DNA from 3 places in the Neobacillus sp. YIM B06451 genome. Region 3 is predicted to be linked to each of the others. Evidence: predicted binding sites of a transcription regulator. Region 3 holds the regulator's gene; each other region holds the start of a gene.
The links. The regulator LexA, encoded in region 3, represses DNA repair genes until DNA is damaged. The targets are predictions, from matches to a motif close to CGAACATATGTTCG.

Region 1 (7,139 bases), on a different contig from region 3:
CCCTAAAAGACGCATTTTAAGTACTTTGTCTTTAGTCGGGATGACCGCATCAAGTTTAGCAGTTTTTATCGTTAATTTTTCGTTTTTTACGGCTGTAAGAAAGTCTTTATATACCTGTGTCGTATGAGATACCTTTGGAGCAATAACATTTTCGACATTAAAAGCTTTTAAAACTTCATCCATTCCACCGGTATGATCCGCATCTGGGTGTGTTGAGATTAAGATTTCAATATCATCAACTTTTAGTTTATTTAGATAGGATACTACTTTATCTCCCTGCCTTCCTGCATCTATTAGAATATCTTCACCGGCTGGAGTTTTAATATATATTGAATCACCTTGGCCAACATCTATATAATGGACAGTTAAAGGTTGTGGAGTAGCTGCATGAATTTGAGTTGACCCAAGTAATAATGAAAACGAAAATCCTAGCGTTGCCACAGCTTTTACCAATTTTTTATTCATCTGATCATTTTCCTCCTTTTACTATATATTTATTTAACATAAATACCATAAAATTACCATGTATATTTTTAAATGGTAAAAAAAGTAGTGAATTTTGCTAGAAATTCACTACTTTGCTACAAACACTATGAAGTTTATTATTATGAAAAAAAGCCAGCTACATTCTCTTATAACCGTTTGTTTTTCTCCAATTCTTTTATGGGTTATTGTTTAATTGATTTTAGGTAATTTAGCATTGCAAGTTTTCGATTTCTACGGGGCTTCGGTTCCTCTTTGACTTTATTTCCTTTCACTTTCAGCTTGTACCAGGATTGGATTATACGGTGTAAATCATCAACAGGCTTAGCTTTTATTACGTCCAATACATCCTTCCTTTCTATTTCCTTTCCTTCCTTGGTAATACCCTTTTCACGTAGACTTTTAATTACAATAGGAATGCTGCTATAGTAGGCATACTCCCTAATAATATACCTTTCAGGTGTGTCAGCCTGATACGATTCTGTAAGCTTAATGAACTCCTGTAGATTTTTAATTTCTTCCCTTGCCTTTTCGACTTTGTTTTTTGCCATAGCTAATGCTCCTCCATTATTTTTTACGTTCCTTAATGATGAAGTTTCCTGGCGGTTTAACAATAGAATGTAATTTCCCATCTATTCCCATCATACAATAACCATCAAAGAAAAAAAGTTGTATTCTTGTATATTGTGTTACGTTATGTATTTTGATTCAAAGCCTCAACAATCTCATCGAAGGGTAATTTGATCATTTGCCGTACTTCTGTTTGCAGATAGAGCACTTTGTTTATATCATCCATCCGATGCAGCATCCCTTTGTGCACAATGAAGATTCCATCTTGCCAGACTTTAATCACTACTGGGTCTGCGTATTCCATCGCTAAAAGGATATTTTGCTCGATTTCTTCCCATTGCAGTTTATCAAGTATTGGTTTTTTAACTTTTTTGTCATCAAGCAATGCTTTCTTTAACAAAGAGCGCTGCTCTGGCATAAAAGCTGCTGCACGCCACTTTATTATTCCACGATCACGTATGCCCATAATATCAGTCCGCCTTTCTAATATATTATATATTATAGAACATATGTTCTATAATATGTATAAAAAAAGCCTTGTTGGCTGGAAGGACCCTTCATAAAGTGTGTCCTACACTCTTATTAATACATCTGCCGGCCGAATTAACGTTAGCTCTTATGCAAATACAGGTGATGTGTCAATCGAGAAGTAGCCGGGGAAAGGTAGAGGAATTATAATCTCGTATCTCTTTTCGCCATAATCTCTTTTTATATGCAAGAAGGAAAACCGCCTCTGTTGTCGAATATTCGATTAAAATAGGGGGGATTTTTTTGGAAAGGAAAACTGCGATATTGGCATTTTTAGGAGGGCTGAGTGTTTCTATAATAACGCTTATTGGTAATTGGATTACATAACACTATGAAACAAAACATGCACATAAAAAGGCTGTGCTTGATCTTGCTTTTAAGGAGTATGAGCTGAAAAACAATAAGCTATACAATTTAGTAAGGAGGGCAAGTCTGTTACATTTTATCCCTGGGATATGTATGTGATTAGTTATTCAATACTATCAAGAGTGCTCGAGAAAAAGAATATAAAAAACAAGGACATTGAAAACATGTTAAACCGAATGGATGAGATAATAGAAATCTATAAACGAAAAGCGAAGGAGAAAAATCTTCGTTCGGGGCATTAAAAATATCAAACACTTTAGTTCAATAAAATTTTGAATTATTTGTTTACACGGCTTCCTGTAATTTAAGCCTTAATTATCAATGGATTCAAAAAAGGGTTCTTGGTCAAGGTAACGCTTAGATAACCACAGGTAACACCGCGCGGATATTAAAAAGGATGATAAAAGATAATAATGAAATATATACTTGCAAATGACTTTGCAAGGAAGTAATCCCTCTGAGGTGAAGCAAAATGAACAAAAAAGAACTTGAGTTTGATGAATACTTTCGCCAAAAATTATTAAACGAACAGGAGATCGTTAAAAGCCTTCCTTATACAGAAGAACAAATTAGGGAAATTTATCGTCAGAATTGGGAATGGACAAAAAAAGCACCTAAATTAGAATTAAGTTTAGAGTCTCAGCAACTTGTATACGATATCGTTCAATATTATCTGCCAGAAAAATGGGAGATGCCAAGAACAGGAAGATTACTTTATTCTGACGAAGAGTTACAACGAGTTTTAAATTTAATTATTTTTAATCTTGGGGTTTCGAAAAGTCTCGAAATCATTCCTCATAAACTTATAGAGGAGTATTTAAATAAAGTAAATAAACAATAACAATGTCAAGTATATATATTTGGCCTAAGAATAAATATTATTTTCTTCGCTACAAATTATTTTAGTTTTGAAATAACTACTAATGAGTATCCATCTCTCAAGATATGACCACATAAAATCTTCCACAACTGTTGGTGATTGGTAAACGAGACAGTCAAATTGTACTTGTTTAGCTTTTAAATCATACAAAAGAGCATGTGGAATTGTATAGTATTCATACAGCTGGTAAGGATTTAATTTGATTATTTTTATTTTTTGTCTACTAATGGTTTCCCTGGTTATATGTAACTGTAATACAAAGCTTTCTTCTATGGAAAGGCCATTTAGTGAAATCTTTGGATTAATTAAATAAATTCCTTTCATACCCATCCCTCCCAATAACACATCTTCTCCAATAATAATTAAAAGAATACCCTCCCTTTGGAAAGATTAAATTCTAATTAGAGAATGATGTTTCAAAAGAACATAAAAATCACTTCGGTAATAGGTATTGAAATCTGATTAAAACGTGACCAATCATTTTTTAATAGATAAAAAGCACCGCTAACAATAGTTGAAAAAGAGGAAAATCTTCAACTATTGCTAGTAGTGCTTCCACATAGTTAATATTCATTACAAAAATACAAAGTGATTGATTTAGTATTATAAGAAAACCCCATAAAAGAGCCAGAACTATTGTGTTATCATTTAATACGACTATTTTTGCTTTGTCTTTTTCAATTAAAGATCGGAAAAGAACAGATCCGTTATATACATTAAATTCTGCCTTAGCAGGCAACAATGACCGTTCCAATTTTTATTTAGTATATTAAATCTCATTAACCAGGTCCGTATTTCAACCTAGAGGACTTTGGTTTGTGCATTTTCTAGGAAGGTCAATGCAGGCAATATTGTTTGCATTATTTTCACTAATAAATCTTTGAGAGTCTGATCCTCGGGAGAATAATAGGAATTTGATGGTCAAGAAGTCTCCTCTTGAGAATAAAAAGTTTAATTTATTAAAGATGCTTTTTCTTACCTCCTTTGGTCTAATTATTATTATCCGACCTAAGAAAATCTCTTGCTCGTGTATACTGCCAATTAAATTGTTTATAATTTAGCATTTGCATTTGGTATTGAATACTGTATTTAATCATATCATCCGTAGGAATATAACTTTTGCCACCATAGTAATCTTCCAATTTATTTTTATTACTGTAAATCTGGATAGCATATAGATGGTAGTTTACAGACGTATACCAACTATCCATTACACCATTTGCTTCTTCCAGGTTCCAATCATCCTGTCTTTCCATATCGTATTGTCTGCTGAAAGTCTTTAAATATTCCATAGCAATTTTAGAATCACCTATGATAGGATCAATCTGTTCAAGAGCATCGTCTATTGGCAGTTTCGAAAAGTTAGTGTCCTCAAAATACTCACCATGCATTCGCCAGATTTTTTGGTGGGTCACCCATAAATAATCTAATAGCAAAACAGGGCTAAGCTCAGCAGTTAACGGAATATTACTGTAATCTGAAGCAGGTCCAGATGTAGTAATTGACTGTATCTTATTGTAAATTTCACTAGCCTTGTTAAATCTCAGTTCAAAAGCGGCTTTCTGTTTTTTAAACCCTGTAGTATCACCTTTCATGTACAACATTTGATAAAAAGAAACATTAGCCTCATACATAGCCTCCTGAAAGATAGTCCCGTATGTATAGATTTCATCCTTAATCTTATTCCCGGCATCTTTTTTGTCATAATAACGATAAATAGATAAAGCTTTATAATCGTCCCCGCTAGTTGTATACTGGTCCAAAAAGTTGTTCCGTAAGGTAGTGATATCCTTGTTATCAAAGACATTTGTAGGGTCTTTCGTCGCCATTTCATTTAATATAGAAGCTGAATTCTCCAGAACCTGGTGCATCTTTTTCATTGAGTTAACAATATTTGATGGAATAGTAGTATTATCATTCCCTGTAACTCCCTTTTCTGTAGACTCGTCAAATCTTATTTGAATTTCATTATCTTCATCCGGTGATTCTGCAATTTTTTGAGATTCCTTATCTTCATCCGTTGACTCCTCAGAAAGAGCTTTTTTTGAAGGTTTTTCTATTTTCTCTTGGCTACTATCCTTAGCTAAATTAATAGTAATAATCCCTTTGTCGCAGCCGGTTAATAATCCTCCCAGTAAGATTCCTACTAAAAACAAGATATTCCAATGTTTTTTCATGTCATACTCCTTTTCCTCTTACATCAATTCTCTTTATGTGTATCGGCAGTTAAATCTCATTCGTACAGTATAGATTATCAGCAATTTGCAATCGAATAGTACAAGTTTAGCAAGCAGCTTCTCAAGTAGACTTGTACAATCGGACTGGAACTGGTTCAATGTACGCAACCTTGTCTGTATCCTTGATTACTTTCCTTCGATAAACAACTGGCTTTTCACTTGCTGGAACCCCCGGCTCCATCATCCCCCCAATACCTGCTTTCTGTATCCGCTAATATCCAGCCGAAATCCCGGAGTTTCTTTCGATAGCCAATCACAAAGACATCAGCATTTGCATCAAGGTATCTATTGGGAACTTGATATTGCGACATTTGTCAGACCTTACTGAACGAGTCCGTTTTGGATTTCATTTTTTGTTGCAGCTGGCCTCTTTAATTTTGTTATTTCGTTATTATAAAAGAGAGGGTTTATATAATCTACCTTGCTCCCTCCTTCCTCTTTTTTTCGTCTTACCTTATGGTCACTTTTCCACTTTTCCGTTCCTCAAGAAATTAGGTAGGGAGTACAAGATTTAGAAGCGATTTTATCTATTTTTGAATAGTAAAAGTCCGTAAAAAAGCCGATTTCCATTTAAGGAACCCGGCTTTAAAGAGCTGAAATTATTTACTTTAATTAGTCATGGCAAACTAAATAATCACTATTCCAAATTTTACAGCCAGCTATTAGTTCCTCATTACCTTTGGAGAAAAAGAAACCTGAGCCTTCCTGCATCTCAAACTTCCATCCTTGACTTTCCATTTTATTAATGAATTTTTCTTGACCCTTCATATTATCCTTTAAGGTTAAATACCAATTTTTATCGTTTACTGTTGTTATTAAAACCACATCTTCTTTAGAATTTTTCAGCTTCTCTATAGCCTCGCCCGGGCTTATTGATTTTACAGGAAACGGTTCTTTTGGTTGAAGAAGATATAATGCTGCAAAGATTAAAACTATAATTGCTAAAACCCCTAATAATGCCTTTCGATTAATGAAAATTCCCATATCCAGTCCCATATCTATCGCCTCCTTTTTTAAAGATACCAAATTCCAGGAACAAAAAATGAGTCAATATTCCTAATTTTCAAAATTTTTAATAAAAATGGTAGTATTTAACTTATATGGATGATATTATAATTTATGATAATAAAAAGGAGGTAGAATAATGAAGATTTTTAGCAAAATTAGTCTTTGTGCACTCACCGTATTTTTAACAATTGCTTCTACAATTGTAGGAGCAACATCTGAGAAGTCTGTTACAATTGTAGAAGCAACATCTGAGAAGTCTCCTACAAAAAGTCCTAAACAGAATATTGAGTTCAAACTCCATCCGACATTGGGTACTGATAAAGTATCTGCTAAAAACAATGCGTTGAGAGCACATAAAGACGCTATTGCAATTGTTAATAAGTACTATAAAGAGAAAGATGGTATCGATCTAAAAGTAAACTTAGATGATCGTGAATACCAAAACAAAGTAATGATGTTAGGAACAGCTGCTTTGGATAATCTTAGTGAAAAAGAAATTAAAGAAATCGTTAAGTTTATTAAATTTATGGATAGGTATGAGAATTACGGTAAAAATGAAAAGATTAATAAACTAAAAGAGAAAAATAACCAACGGCAATTAACTATTGACGAGGAAAGGGAACTAGAAGAGCTACTTCCTATTGAAATCGATCAGTACACAGAAGAAACAGGTTCAGAGGTTCCGACATTCTCTATTGCTGAAGTATTCGCAAATGGTTATGATCAAATTGCAGCAAGGGATTATGCCCGAAAATGGACTAGTAATACAGAAATTCTTCGAAATAACGCTCAGTTCCCTTATTACTCAAGAGTGAATGGTAATTGTTATTCATGCTGGTGGGACTGCACTAATTTTGTTTCTCAGGCCTTGATGGCTGGCGGAATGAGACATTTAGGTTATGATCAAACATGGTACTACAGTAATGCAGGGCCTTCTTATTCTTGGGGAGGAGCGAATAGCTTCTATAAACATTGGAAGAATCGAGCTGTAGTAGCTGGATCGTACTCTGATCTTCGTACTGGTGATGTAGTTAGTGCTAACTACGACACTGATGCAGATATTGACC
Region 2 (7,139 bases), on a different contig from region 3:
TTTGTTCCATAAGTAACGAAAAACTCCGCTCTTTGATCGCAACTTATTGAAATTCCTTCGTCTGTATGTGGTAATATGATTTTTAAAGCTCCAAGTTGTGTGTAAGTCTTTATTGAGCTATCTGCCCCATTTATACAATAAGGAAAACAAAAAAGCGCGAAATTCCTTCCAGAATCATCGCACCTGTTAATCCTATAAAAATAAGCGTAATTTAGGATTTACTTTCACTTGAAAATATTAAAAATGCACCAATTATAAAGACAAAGATAAATACTATTACAGCAAGACCGAAAACATAAGGTTTTAAGAAAATGCTTGTAAGAACAAAAGGGATTCCAACCATGGCGGAAATTGACGCAAACTTAGTATAACGGATAAAATTTGAAGAAAGTTCAGGTTCCTCTCGGTACATCCACCTTCTTCCAAATAAAATACTATCTTCTGGACAATTATAAGACCAAATCAAGAATCCATACACTGGAATCATAAAAATTACTGTTATGATAATATCACTTGTCATGCTGTTTCCCCTCCCTCTACCCTAAAATTCAATCACATTACGGTCTAATACTAACCTGCCCCGTAACTTCAATAAGAAAGCGACCCTACGCTATTGAAAAATCGCTTTAGTTAGTTGCAAACGGTTATTGAATTCCTCCAGTGTCTTTATTATCGCCCATTATATAATTTGAACTATCCCCTGGCTTAGTGTTTGGATTGGTTGGAATATGAAAGTTATAATTGTTTTTCTTTCGTTTCAAGTCGATTATTAATGCAAATCCCGAAATGCCGAGAATAAGAATAATAAAAAACCAAATTACAGCCAAATATAAACACCCCTCTCTTACATTATATTCCATAAGGTGATTTGCAGCCATTTTTATTTTATCCTTATAAAAGAAAACTGCCCTGTCAGATCAAGAAGGCTTTTATTTAGATAAATTCGAAATCCACAAAGAATCAGATGTGTTGAGTGAATTCAAAACCCTTAATGCAACCTGGTTATAGTCACCCTCTGCTTTTGCTTTTTCAAAATTAAACCATATTCCATCTTTATCTTCAGATTTTGCTCCTAATCTATATCTTTTATTAATTATGGTGAGCTGTTATTTTGTTTGGTGGAATGTGTTCACCCCAGGGCTCTGTAATACCGTTTAACGGGGAAACAGTTAACTCCACTATAAAAGTTCCTCCCCATTTGTTAAATTGGAAAGTTATTAAATCTATATATTGTTATTTACTCGTCTTAAATGGAGGAACGAACATTTAAATCCTTGGCCCCTTAGTATAGGGATAACTACTTTTTTCAACGCATTGTCCATCATTTTCCTGTTATCTGATGGCATTTTTCCTCAACCTTTTTGGTGTTGGTTGTTAAACAGTAAATATTGGATATAGGAATGTATAATTCGTTCTCCGAATCAGTCGTATTGGGAGGTCGTAGCGTTATGGTCAATGACGCTGCATATTAGTCATTAAGAAATCAAAAAGAGGTGCCTTTATCCGTCTGGATCAATGCACCTCTTTATTGAAAAAATCTTTTATTCAATTCAGCAGAATAATCAATTGAGTTCGCTATCTGGACTAATGTTTCGGGAGTAACCTTATCAGAAACCCTTTTATCAACACTAAATATATATTGCCAATTGTCTCTTTCAAAAACCAGTAAATTAAAACCAGAAAAGTTCATATACTTTGCTTCATTGCCGTTCTTTAAATTATAGACTTGTAAAACGTATTTATCTTTAAGTGTTATTTTATGCTTAACTGGTCTGACATCAATTTTAAAATGATTTTCGGGTGATATATCACTTATAAATACCATGTTAAATGAGTCATTAATATCACCATCCAAATTATTAAATCTGCCGAAATGGTGAGTAAATGTTATAGGCGGAACTCTTAGTGGCAATTTCAGTTTTTGGTTAAAATGATGTTCAAAATCTCTTTTCGCCTCATGAACGGTTTTATATCCCATTTCAGGAAAAATCTTTTCATATGCATCGGGTTTGTCATTTTTACTTGCATAGATGGTTCCACTATTGATCCCATAAATTAATACAGCCAATAAGGACAATAAAAAGGGAAATCTTATTTTCAAAGCTCTCACCCTAAACTTATATTTAAGTATAGTTTGTCCAAGTAAATAACAAATATTCTTATTCAATAATAAGAACAACAATAGCAATGTTGTTTTCTTCGACTCCCAACCCAGGCAAGAAAATATTTCCTTTTAAATTGAATTCTTTTAGAGTTATAAATCGTCTAAAGGGGTAATCGGATGGGGGTGAAACAAATGGACTGGTTCAAAACACACATGAAACTTATATTTAAATTGTCCCTTAACACTAAAGAATCTTCATTATCTGAATCTGAAAAACAAGATATACGAAACAAAATCTATAACATTAAAATCTCTAATCATCAAAAGGAGTAATATGAATATAAAAAAGCAGTTTACCAGACGATAAAAGTCCGTCGCAACGATATTTTTAAAACTGCCTAACCTGCCCCTTTAGCTCATTAAGGATTTCAACAAAAAGGTGCCTAAATCCTTACTGGATCTACGCACCCGCCTAGAGTTTTTTATTGTCGTACCTTATGGTAAGAATTGATTAATTTAATTTCTTTTTCAGATTTACCTGATTCTGGGCAAAACGGAAGAAAATTTGCATTAATTGCATAAATAAATGTATCTGCTGCCTTTATTTCTTTTTTATCGTCAATAATTACTTTTTCATAGGGCAAGAAGACTCTTACAACATGAGTGTAGGTTCTATCGGTGCTGGGTTTAATATCTTTAATCCAGATTCGAATTTTTTCTAGTTTTGGACCTTCCCAACCTACTGATTTTGCTTTGTATTTTTTAATATAATAATCTGATGCATCATGTACCATCCATGTGTGAAGTACCTGATATATAAACGTCTTTGATGCGAACTCTTTTACTTCCACTTCTTTTCCTGTTTCGATTAATTCAGAAGCTGATGCATTTCCGACGATAAGGAAAAATACCATGACCAACATTAACGGTACTTTCATAATATTCACCCCATACTTTTTATATCGTTAGGATTGCCTAAATGATACTTTTTATTCCATCGTATATCTAATGCATCTACTGGCCCCTAAAACCCACCTCTTTTTGTAATGGGTTTCGTTTTGGGAGAAGAAAATGTTATTTGATTGAAAAAAAACAGATGTATTAGAAAGCATAAGGAGTAATATAACATTACAAATACATTAAAAAACGGCTCAGTATGAGCCATCTTTTATAACTGCATTCAACTAGCCCGACTGTACCTTTATAAAAAAATCAACACAATTAAAGAATACCGTTTAATATTCAAAGTTTATTATTGGACATTTTAATCCCTAATAAAATCACTGAAGATTTTATTTCGAATAGCTATCATAAGTGCGGGAAGCAGAAATCCCATGGGTAACAGAATACTAACTAGGTTAAGACCTACTTTCGATACACCATATATAAAGGCTAAAGCATAGATAATGAAACATATAATTGCAAATACAAGCAATTCAATTTTATAATAATTTTGCTCCCTTTTTCTCTCTAATGGTAATCTCCTCTGTTTTTCTGTCCGAATTTCATTTATACGAGTCTTCACTTTCTCAATATCTTCCTCGGCCAAGTGTAGTAAGGACGTAACGCCTAAGTCATTTTGAAGATAGTGTTTCGTTTTTGAATCATTTAAAGCTAAGTACCAATTAAGGATATAATCCTCTTTATTTAGTTCCTTATCTTTTTTTTGAGAAATATCTTTCATAATCTTTACCCCCATCGTATTAGTTTTATCACAGAGCCTCTTCCCATATCTTGAACTCGTCTTCAATTTTGTCGAAATATACATCACTTTCACCAAAGCGTCAAAAGACTTTTCAAGTAAGTCCAATTCGCAATGATGAATATAATTAACTTGGATACAATTCATATCTAAATACCAATTGATAAACACTTGATAATGCGGAAGACGGTAGTAATAGTGTAAAGGCTGTTATGAGTTAACAAACCTCTGCAACTTGAAAAATCAAAACTTTCGTACTGAATTCTTTTATTTATTAAAGGTTATTCTTCTTAAAAGCTTCAAGTTACCTTAGCCGATTGGCCACGGTCGACCATCGCTCCTATCTGTGCCGTTTGATCTATTCCAAAAAATTTAGCAACACTTTGAGTAAGGATGAAATTTATACCTTACATAGAACAGATACGTGTCAAATACTTGTATTTATAGTTTAGCGCACAATTTTATTGCAAAAGTAAAAATCATTATCCTTTTTGATATTTCAAAAGCCCAACCAATTTATTGGTTGGGCTTTTCATCTATTATACGTTTCGTGAGAAAACTTATGATTTCCCTTTTTACATACTAAGGATGGGAAATTACGTATTCCTTCGTTCGTTAAATATATTTCTTAAATTTCAACCTATCTCACATGATAGGTTTTTTTATGCTTATAATAAGAACATACGTTCCATTAAATAAAAGAAAGGAGTAATAAACTTGACCATTAGAGACCGCGGTAAATTAAAGTGGCAAACGGCTGCATTCTTACCTGAACACGGGAAAATGCTTAAAGAGATGTGGAAAGAAAATGAACAGATCCAAAAGCCCATTTTGGACGAGTATGCACTCAACAAGATCGAAGATCAAATATGCTTTGCTATGGAGTTCTCATACTTGATTCACATCAAGATTTGGAATGAAGGCGTTTATTGGTGTTTTAAAGGGAGAGTAAATCGTCTTGACGATATTAATAAGATGATTTATTTACAAACCGAGGAAGAGTACATACAAAAAATATCATTTAACGAAATTGTAGAAGTCCATGTCGTACAATAGAAATTTTTGGGTGCGTTCGTCCTAATTAAACAACGCACCCTTTCAAAGAAACTTTAATCAAATAGCTTTTTTAAAACAGGCCGCTTAGGAACTTCAATCTCTACTCTGATAAGTGGCTTTTGGATCAAATCCTCCAACCTCACAAGAATTGACTCAATGTCATTTCGATAAAAATCAGCATTTGGATTTTTAGAACAAATACATAATTGCTCATTCATCATTTTTAGAATATAAACCTCACCAATATTCTCAAGTGTTACTTTATATTTTGTATGACTTTTGAGCACAAGGTTTTGTATGACTTTTTCTATCGCACCCAGTGTTATGAGGCAACAAATAAAAACCACAAAGCCCAATGCAATCGCAAAGTTCCAATCTGCCGTCGCCGCTGTCTTTCCTTTAAACGTCAAGCTCCATAAAATATATAGGTCACCAAAAAGAAAAGCGATTAACCCAGATAGACTAATTAATTTTAAGTAATACAATTTTATCTTCTGCTCATGAGTAAGAAAAACCTGTTCCAAATCCGACTTGGATAATAATGCTTTCCAACTGATTATCGCTGTTACTATGCCAGCAGCTCCTGTGAAAAACTCAAAGACACCCATTTACATAAGTTCTCCTTTAACATTTTCAATATTATGCGAAACAGTTAAAATGGAGCGATTTTTGGAATCGCTCCATCATTCTATTGATAAATTGCATTCGTTTCAAAAAACATGTCCCTAACTCGGTCTCCAACGAAAGTCCTTTCAAACATATGATTCGCTTCTCTAATCATTAAAGAAATATCTTCTTCGTTTGTCGAATCTAGGGGCAGAGCTTGCGATAGAATAGGATTTAAACGAATTAAATTATCGCCAATTAAATATTTTGCGGTATGCCATGCTCCTTTTGATTGTGCTTGCATGGTTAGTTCCACTAAATTTTTCTGCCATGATAGTAGCCCACCAGCTTCAGCAATTTTATTTGGAGCATTATAAATGCTATCCCCAGTGCCGATTGAAAGCACTTTGATTTGTTCCAGTTGGAACCCCATCTTCCTCGCCTCGGCAATTCCAATCAATACTGGATTGTTTGCCCAGAGACCACCGTCAATCTTACACTCATTGTCACCGATACAGGCGGCTGGAAAATAAGTTGGTGCCGCTGACGTTGCCAAGCCTACTTCCCACATATACCGTTCAGCATCCCTTATATAGTCATGTTGATGAGGAGTCTTAAACACTTTTGGCTCCGCTTTATGATGTTCAATTGATGGGATACAAAGCATTGTATTGGCATCACGGATTTTCTTGTCAGCAAACTTTTCAATTAATAATTTTTTTAAAGGTTCGTTATCATATGTTGCACTTATTCCTAACCCTTCGAATTTTTTTATCGGAACTTTTGATTTCTTTGTACCGAATATTTTTGCACCTTCATTGATGTATAAGTTTGCAATCTCCTCTGCTCTCATTCCAGATGCTAGCCCTAGGCAAATGATTCCTCCAGTTGATGTTCCCGCTAATAAATCAAAGTGCTCATGGATAGGTTCCCCAATGACTTCTTCCACTTGCTTTAAAAAACGAGCAGGAATTATTCCTTTCATCCCTCCGCCATCAATGGACAATATCTTAAAAGTACCTGGCTCTTTCATTTGCCAGTCCCCATTTTTATAAGACTCCCAATTTACCATTTTCTAATTCCCTTCTTTTTCATATAGGACCATGCGGCGCTTCCTTTCCCCACCATACACCCTCTTCAAGCCAAACCGTATAGAAGTACAACCATTCACATGTCCAGGGAATGATTGTGTCCGCAATAAGCATGTCAGGTTTATAGCTTTTATCGTTAGGATGGTAAAGGCACAACGATTTGTCACTATAACGGTGTGGAGCATTTTTTAAAACCTCTGGTTCTAAAACAAAAACTTTTGGGCTGTATGGGTCATATTGTACTTTTACTGTATATATCGGAAAATTTGGGTCGGGTTGCAATTCCCCGACCCAAAAGATGTCCTGATGACTGTTTTTATACAGTGTAAAAGATGAAAATTTTTTTCCAATGGCAAAATCCTGCATTCCAAGATTAGTAGTTTTAGTGCGGGTAAATCTCATTTTTCACCATAAAAACGATGATCTCTGAGCTTTGTCCCTTGTTCTGTGTTCAACAAACCTATTGAAGAAACCTTGACTGCACCTTGTTTGATTTTATCCGCCATGTCTTTCGCTTCGCCTAACTCCGATGGGAAGTAAGACTTGCCAAAGATGTCCTGCCACTTTTCTATGCTGCTAT
Region 3 (7,139 bases):
AGCGTCGACCCTGCAGCCAATCCATATTTGGCTATGGCTGTCCTATTGAAGGCTGGCTTAGACGGTATCAAAAACAAGCTGACACCACCAGCAGCCGTTGACCGCAACATTTACGTGATGACAAAGGAAGAGCGCATCGAAGAAGGAATCGCCGACCTTCCTGCTACACTTGCACAAGCGCTTGATATGATGAAAACAGACGATGTCATCCTGTCCGCACTTGGCGAGCATATCGTTGAGCACTTCCTTGAAGCGAAGGAAATCGAATGGGATATGTTCCGCACCCAGGTACATCCTTGGGAACGCGAGCAGTATATGAGTATGTACTAATAGGATGTGAAACAGCAGCCCGCTTGAAGTGGGCTGCTTTTTTCATGGGATTCACGTTCGAAACGAAATTGAGCGGTAATTTTAAAAAATATTAAAATATGACAATTTTGTGACTTTTGTTTATGACTTTATATTCCGGGATGGTATATAATAAAAAGAGACCACAAAAAATAGCCGCCAAGGGGGTTAGCGGCCATTTTGGAATATATACAGCATTTTTCAATGCGGGTAATCGGGCTCAGCTGGCAGCCAGTTAAGCAAATGCCAGCTGATCTGATGTGGTTCTTATCTGTGCTGTCTCAGAGATGCCTTTTCCTGGTGCCTCTGGGGTGCGTTGTTGATCAATGAGTCTCTAGTTGCCCTTCATTGATGTTTCTAAGCTGTAAGGTTTTGTATCTTGGTGCCGATCTTAGGTGCTTCTAGGCTGTGATGCTGTGTTTCTGGATGCGAATCATAGCTGTTTCTAAGATGACTATTTTGGATCTGGATGCAAATCGTGGATGTTTCTAAGTTGTAAGTTTTTGTATCTTGGTGCCGATCTTAGGTGCTTCTAGGCTGTGATGCTGTGTTTCTGGATGCGAATCATAGCTGTTTCTAAGATGACTATTTTGGATCTGGATGCAAATCGTGGATGTTTCTAAGTTGTAAGTTTTTGTATCTTGGTGCCGATCTTAGGTGCTTCTAGGCTGTGATTTTGTGTTTCTGGATGCAGGTCATAGTTGTTTCTAAGATGGCCATTCTAAAACTAGATGAAAATCGTAGATGTTTCTAAGCTGTAAGGTTTTGTATCTTGGTGCCAATCTTAGGTGCTTCTAGGCTGTGATGCTGTGTTTCTGGATGCGAATCATAGCAGTTTCTAAGATGACCATTTTGTATCTTGATGAAAATCGTAGATGTTTCTAAGCTGTAAGGTTTTGTATCTTGGTGCCAATCTTAGGTGCTTCTAGGCTGTGATGCTGTGTTTCTGGATGCGAATCATAGCAGTTTCTAAGATGACCATTTTGTATCTTGATGCAAATCGTAGATGTATCTAGCTGGATCCCTTGTCAATGACGATGCGATTATTTCCCACTAATGCGTCTAGGTTGTTCAATCTCGTTGTGTTCTTGCTGTTCATTGCGATGTTTGACTAAGCAATCTTGTGATGGCTTTTTTTGAAATCGATTGCTGTTGAAGTTTTTCTGTATCTTTAAAATAACAGATTCAAGGTTAAAAATGTTCGTATGTTGTTTATGTTCACAAAGCTGTAAAAACAAAGTGACAAACTTTTGAATTTCCGAACTTTGAGGGGGTATCAGCATGATCAGAATGGCGGTTGCAGGTGCGGCTGGGTTCGTATTAGTTTTTATTGAATCCTATCTTGTGATGATTTTAAAGGGGTATAAAACAATAGAGTTTGGGGGCATAAGCCCATTTGTCGGAGTTTGGGCAATGAATTTCTTCCTGGTTTTCTCAATCCTTACCCACGCGAAGCTTTGGTATGACGAGCGGGCACAGCAAAGGGAAGAAGCCCAGACGGAACAATAAATCTATAGAAGCAAAGAAAAACAGGCTATCCGCAATAGCCTGTTTTTTAATGGATGCTCCGGTATACGCCGATAACTTTTCCCAAAATGGATACTTCCCTAAGGATGATAGGCTCCATGGTGGGGTTTTCCGGCTGGAGGCGGATATAGTCTTTTTCTTTGTAAAATCTTTTACACGTAGCTTCGTCCTCTTCTGTCATTGCGACAACGATATCGCCATTATTTGCTGTCTTCTGCTGCTTTACAATGACATAGTCCCCATCAAGGATACCAGCTTCAATCATACTTTCCCCCATAATTTCAAGCATGAAAACCTGCTCGTCCGAAGGGACCATTGTTTCGGGAAGTGGGAAATACTCCTCGACATTTTCAACAGCGGTGATAGGCTGACCCGCAGTAACACGCCCGACGACTGGAACATTGACGACCCGGACTTTCGGGATGTATGCTTCATCCGCTTCAAGAATTTCAATTGCCCTTGGTTTCGTCGGGTCCCTTCTAATGAGGCCCTTCATTTCCAGCCGTTCCAGGTGGCCGTGTACGGTCGAGCTTGAGGCAAGCCCCACTGCTTCACCGATTTCACGGACGGACGGCGGATAACCCTTTCTTTTTACTTCGCTTTTAATATAATCAAGGATCTCCTGCTGCCTCTTCGATATTTTAGCCATAAATGGAAACACCTCTTCTGGTATTGTTACCTAATTATAGCATGGGTTGGACAAAGATACAAACATAAGTTCGAGTTTTTTCATTGACATCAAACAGATGTTCGGATTATAATCAAATCAAATAAACCGAACATACATTCTTAAGGGGTGCGTCCAATGAAGAAACTTTTAATAAATAACTCTTACGTCGTACTTTTGATTTTTTTCAGCAGCCTATGTGCGGGAGCGGTATCGTACTTTAGCAAACCTGCAACTGAAGATACATACATGACCATTACAGTAAAAGAAGGGGATTCCATTTGGGCGGTTGCGGAGGAGCTTGCCGAACGCCATTCGATGGACCGGTCTGATATTATAAACTGGGTAAAGAAAAACAATGAACTCGCGAGCGATACGATTTATCCAGGGGACAAAATCATTGTCCCTATTAAAAAGCTCACCATTAGCGAGGGGCAGCAGCTAGCAAGTGTTGGAAAGGATGAGTAAATATGGGGAACAAGGGCGTCCGGGCAGCGATATATTGCCGAGTCAGCACAGAAAAGGAAGCCCAGGAAACGTCCCTTGCAAGGCAGGAGGAGGAACTTCTTGCTCTTGCGGAAAGGCACGGTTTTGAAAAGGCAGCGGTCTACATGGAGCAGGCAAGCGGATATTCCCTTGAAAGGGAGGGGCTCCTCGAACTGCTTAGCCTTATAAAGGATGGGGAAATTGATGCCGTTCTTATTCAGGATGAAACAAGGCTTGGCAGGGGAAATGCGAAAATAGCCATTCTTCATGTACTATCAAAAAATGGCATCAAGCTATACAGTGTGGCGCATGACGGTGAACTACAGCTGTCAGAATCTGATTCGATGATCCTTAATATTGTTGCGATGGTAGAGGAATATCAGCGTAAGTTGCACAATATCAAAATAAAGCGCGGAATGAAAAGGGCGATTGAAAAAGGCTATAAGCCCCAGAAAAACCTGAAAAACCTGGATGAGAGCCCTGGCCGTGAACGAATCGAAGTCCCAGTTAAGGAAATTATCAGGCTAAAAGACAATGGCCTCACCTTTGCCGAAATCGCCGCGACCCTTAGAGGGTTCGGTTACGATGTATCCAAGGCGACGGTGCACCGGCGGTATAGGGAAGCAATCGAATCTGACAAGCCCTCTTCCTTGTAAAGGGCGGCGTTTTCTAGTATGATGCATGGTAGTCTAACCGAAAGAGGGAGTGCCATGCTTTCAAAAGAAAAAATCGCCAGGATAAACGAATTGGCCAGGAAATCGAAATCGGTCGGATTGACAGATGAAGAAGCCAAAGAGCAAACCATGTTACGGAAGGAATACCTCGAGGTTTTCCGTTCTTCCATGCTGGATACATTGACCAACACGACCATCATTGATCCGGAAGGGAACGACGTCACTCCGGAGAAAATAAAAGCGAGAAAAAACAACAGGCATCTCCACTAAAATGGGGTGCCTGTTTTTTTTGCCAAAAATAACTATAATATTGGCGTTTTTTTGGCTTTTTTTCTGGAAAAACAAAAATAATAAAATGACAGCGCCTTCATGAAAGGGGATTTGTTGAATAATTCACATGAGAGCTATAATATTAAGAAGGTAGGAATTTGATGACGAAAGGATGTAATATATGTTTGACAAAATTGATGCTTTGTCCGTAACCTCAATTAGGACTTTATCAATTGATGCAATTGAGAAAGCAAATTCCGGTCACCCGGGTATGCCAATGGGCGCAGCCCCTATGGCTTATACACTATGGACCCGGTTCATGAACCATAATCCAAAAAATCCGAACTGGCTTAACCGTGACCGTTTCGTTCTATCCGCGGGACACGGCTCCATGCTATTGTACAGCCTGCTTCACCTATCCGGTTACAATGTGACTATGGATGACATTAAACAATTCCGCCAATGGGGATCAAAAACTCCTGGGCATCCTGAGTACGGCCACACTGAAGGTGTTGAGGCCACAACTGGCCCACTGGGACAAGGAATCGCAATGGCTGTAGGAATGGCAATGGCAGAACGCCACTTGGCAGCTACTTACAACAAAGACAATTACGAACTCGTAGACCATTTTACATACAGCATTTGCGGTGACGGCGACTTGATGGAAGGCGTATCTGCAGAAGCTGCTTCGCTTGCGGGCCACTTGAAGCTTGGAAGGCTTGTGGTTCTTTATGATTCCAACGACATCTCACTCGATGGCGACCTTCACATGTCTTTCTCTGAAAGTGTAAAAGATCGCTTCCTATCCTACGGCTGGCAGTACATTAGAGTCGAAGATGGAAACGACCTTGATGAGATTGCAAAGGCGCTTGAGGAAGCAAGAAGCGATTTGGACCGCCCAACTATGATTGAGGTTAAAACTGTCATTGGGTTCGGTTCTCCGAATCTTTCCGGTAAATCCGATGTCCATGGCGCTCCGCTTGGAATGGATGAATTGAAGCTCACAAAAGAAGCTTACAAATGGACGTTCGAAGAAGATTTCCATGTTCCTGAAGAAGTTTATTCCAACTTCCGCAAGCTTGTCGAGGAAAACGGCGCGGAAAAAGAAGCCGAATGGAATAGCTTGTTCGAGCAATACAAAAAAGAACATCCTGAACTGGGTAACCAGCTGGAACAGGCGCTCAAAGGGGAACTTCCAGAAGGCTGGGATAAGGACCTTCCAGTATACAGCGAAGGCAAAAGCCTTGCGAGCAGGGCTTCATCCGGTGAAGCGATCAATGCAATCGCCAAAAACCTGCCATCATTCTTTGGCGGCTCCGCTGACCTGGCTGGTTCCAACAAAACCCTGATCAAGGATGGAGGAGATTTCCTTCCGAATTCCTTTGAAGGCCGCAACATTTGGTTCGGCGTTAGGGAATTCGCGATGGGTGCCGCGCTAAACGGGATGGCTCTCCACGGTGGCTTGAAGGTGTTCGCTGGTACGTTCTTTGTATTCTCCGATTACCTGCGCCCGGCAATCAGGCTGGCAGCTCTAATGGGACTTCCGGTTACGTATGTCTTTACTCATGACAGCATTGCTGTTGGGGAAGATGGACCGACCCACGAACCAGTCGAGCAGCTCGCAGCATTAAGGGCAATGCCGAATCTTTCTGTTATCCGTCCGGCTGATGGAAACGAAACTTCGGCTGCATGGAAATTGGCTGTAGAATCAAGAGATGTACCAACTGCTCTTGTCTTGACTAGGCAAAACCTGCCTACCCTTAAAGGTACGGATAAAAACGCCTATGAAGGTGTTAAGAAAGGTGCTTACGTGGTGTCTCCTTCCTCCAAGGAAACTCCTGACGCGCTTCTCCTTGCTTCAGGCTCAGAAGTTGGCCTTGCAGTGAAAGCTCAGGAAGAACTCGCGAAAGAAGGCATCGAGGTATCCGTCGTGAGCATGCCATCATGGGATCGATTTGAAAAGCAATCGAAGGAATACAAAGACTCTGTCATTCCGAAGTCCGTGAAGAAACGTCTTGGCATCGAAATGGGCTCATCCCTTGGCTGGCATCGCTACACAGGTGACGAAGGCGAAGTGCTCGCAATCGACACATTTGGCGCGTCGGCACCGGGCGAACTGGTCATGAAAGAATATGGATTCAGTGTTGAAAATGTTGTTTCCAAAGTAAAAGACCTTCTTGAAAAATAAAATAATAATGTTATTTAAAAGGCCGGGCAGAAAATTGCCCGGCCTTTTGCATAAAATCGTTTTGTAAATTCTTTGTTAAGGAATACCTCTCTATTCCGTGACAGTCCAGCCTTAAAATAGTATAATGAAAAGACAAGGCAAAATTTCACAATTATCGAAATAATAAGCTCTATGTAGGTTATTTTTCAAAAAGTGATTACAAAAGGGGATACCGCCAAACCAGCCACCGTAAATGATTAAAATTCGCTTTTCCTCCGTTACACGGTCCAAGGAGAAAGAGATTGAAGCAGGGAGAGAATGGAATGAGAAAGTACCAGCTCTATTTAATTGAAGACGAGTTTGCCTCCCATTACTTCGGAAGAGAGCGCATATTTTTTCATTTATTTAAAGAAAATAGGCAGGCTGCCGGTGAACTGAAACAAATTACAGACAAACAAATCAGCTACATCACAAAACAACTGCCCGTGCTGCGGATCCACCAACTGCTCCACAAACAGCTTGAAAAGACGAATAGCCTGAAGGTGGAAAAAGGCCTTTATACAATTGAACTGAACAATCGGACAAGCAGGGCGAACCTCACCGTCAAGGAAACCTTCATATTAATTGAGGCGGAAGGCGGGTACGAGGCGGAGACAGCATTCTTTGAAGTCCTCCGTAAATGCGAGGCGTCGTTCCTGGCGATTGATTTGGAAAATGATAAATATGGATGGCTGAAACCAATCAAGGAAAGAAAATTTGTCTAAATGCCACGAACTATTGTATAATTACGCTTGGTAAATTACACTGTATTAGCAGGACAACATGAAGGAGGAAATAGCATGGTAAGTACTGGTTATGTAATCCTTATTGCCGTTCTGGCCCTCGTAGCCGGCATCGCAATCGGATTTTTTATAACACGAAAGTACATGATGGATTATCTGAAAAAAAATCCGCCAATCAACGAACAAATGCTGAAAGTCATGATGATGCAAATGGGCAT

Region 1: a site for LexA is predicted at 1,653-1,666, ahead of RB160_RS15590 (YolD-like family protein). Genes of this name have one in related genera too.
Region 2: a site for LexA is predicted at 4,483-4,496, ahead of RB160_RS19255 (YolD-like family protein). Genes of this name have one in related genera too.

Annotation. Positions count from the first base shown of each region.
Region 1 is NZ_JAVFKJ010000009.1:135,927-143,065, forward strand. It holds gene RB160_RS15580 (ComEC/Rec2 family competence protein) at 1-465, opposite strand, end outside; gene RB160_RS15585 (hypothetical protein) at 669-1,115, opposite strand; gene RB160_RS15590 (YolD-like family protein) at 1,178-1,519, opposite strand; gene RB160_RS15595 (hypothetical protein) at 2,420-2,788, shown strand; gene RB160_RS15600 (hypothetical protein) at 2,813-3,151, opposite strand; gene RB160_RS15605 (hypothetical protein) at 3,817-5,004, opposite strand; gene RB160_RS15610 (hypothetical protein) at 5,677-6,060, opposite strand; gene RB160_RS15615 (amidase domain-containing protein) at 6,209-7,139, shown strand, end outside.
Region 2 is NZ_JAVFKJ010000014.1:101,770-108,908, reverse strand. It holds gene RB160_RS19280 (hypothetical protein) at 212-520, opposite strand; gene RB160_RS19275 (hypothetical protein) at 645-878, opposite strand; gene RB160_RS19270 (hypothetical protein) at 1,526-2,101, opposite strand; gene RB160_RS19265 (hypothetical protein) at 2,587-3,042, opposite strand; gene RB160_RS19260 (hypothetical protein) at 3,369-3,788, opposite strand; gene RB160_RS19255 (YolD-like family protein) at 4,524-4,862, shown strand; gene RB160_RS19250 (hypothetical protein) at 4,916-5,470, opposite strand; gene RB160_RS19245 (CBASS cGAMP-activated phospholipase) at 5,551-6,501, opposite strand; gene RB160_RS24125 (type II CBASS E2 protein) at 6,560-6,925, opposite strand; gene RB160_RS19240 (SMODS domain-containing nucleotidyltransferase) at 6,958-7,139, opposite strand, start outside.
Region 3 is NZ_JAVFKJ010000001.1:492,839-499,977, forward strand. It holds gene glnA (type I glutamate--ammonia ligase) at 1-330, shown strand, start outside; gene RB160_RS02300 (hypothetical protein) at 1,630-1,857, shown strand; gene lexA (transcriptional repressor LexA) at 1,904-2,524, opposite strand; gene yneA (cell division suppressor protein YneA) at 2,681-3,010, shown strand; gene RB160_RS02315 (YneB family resolvase-like protein) at 3,013-3,684, shown strand; gene RB160_RS02320 (DUF896 domain-containing protein) at 3,739-3,972, shown strand; gene tkt (transketolase) at 4,154-6,160, shown strand; gene sirA (sporulation inhibitor of replication protein SirA) at 6,463-6,903, shown strand; gene RB160_RS02335 (YneF family protein) at 6,979-7,139, shown strand, end outside.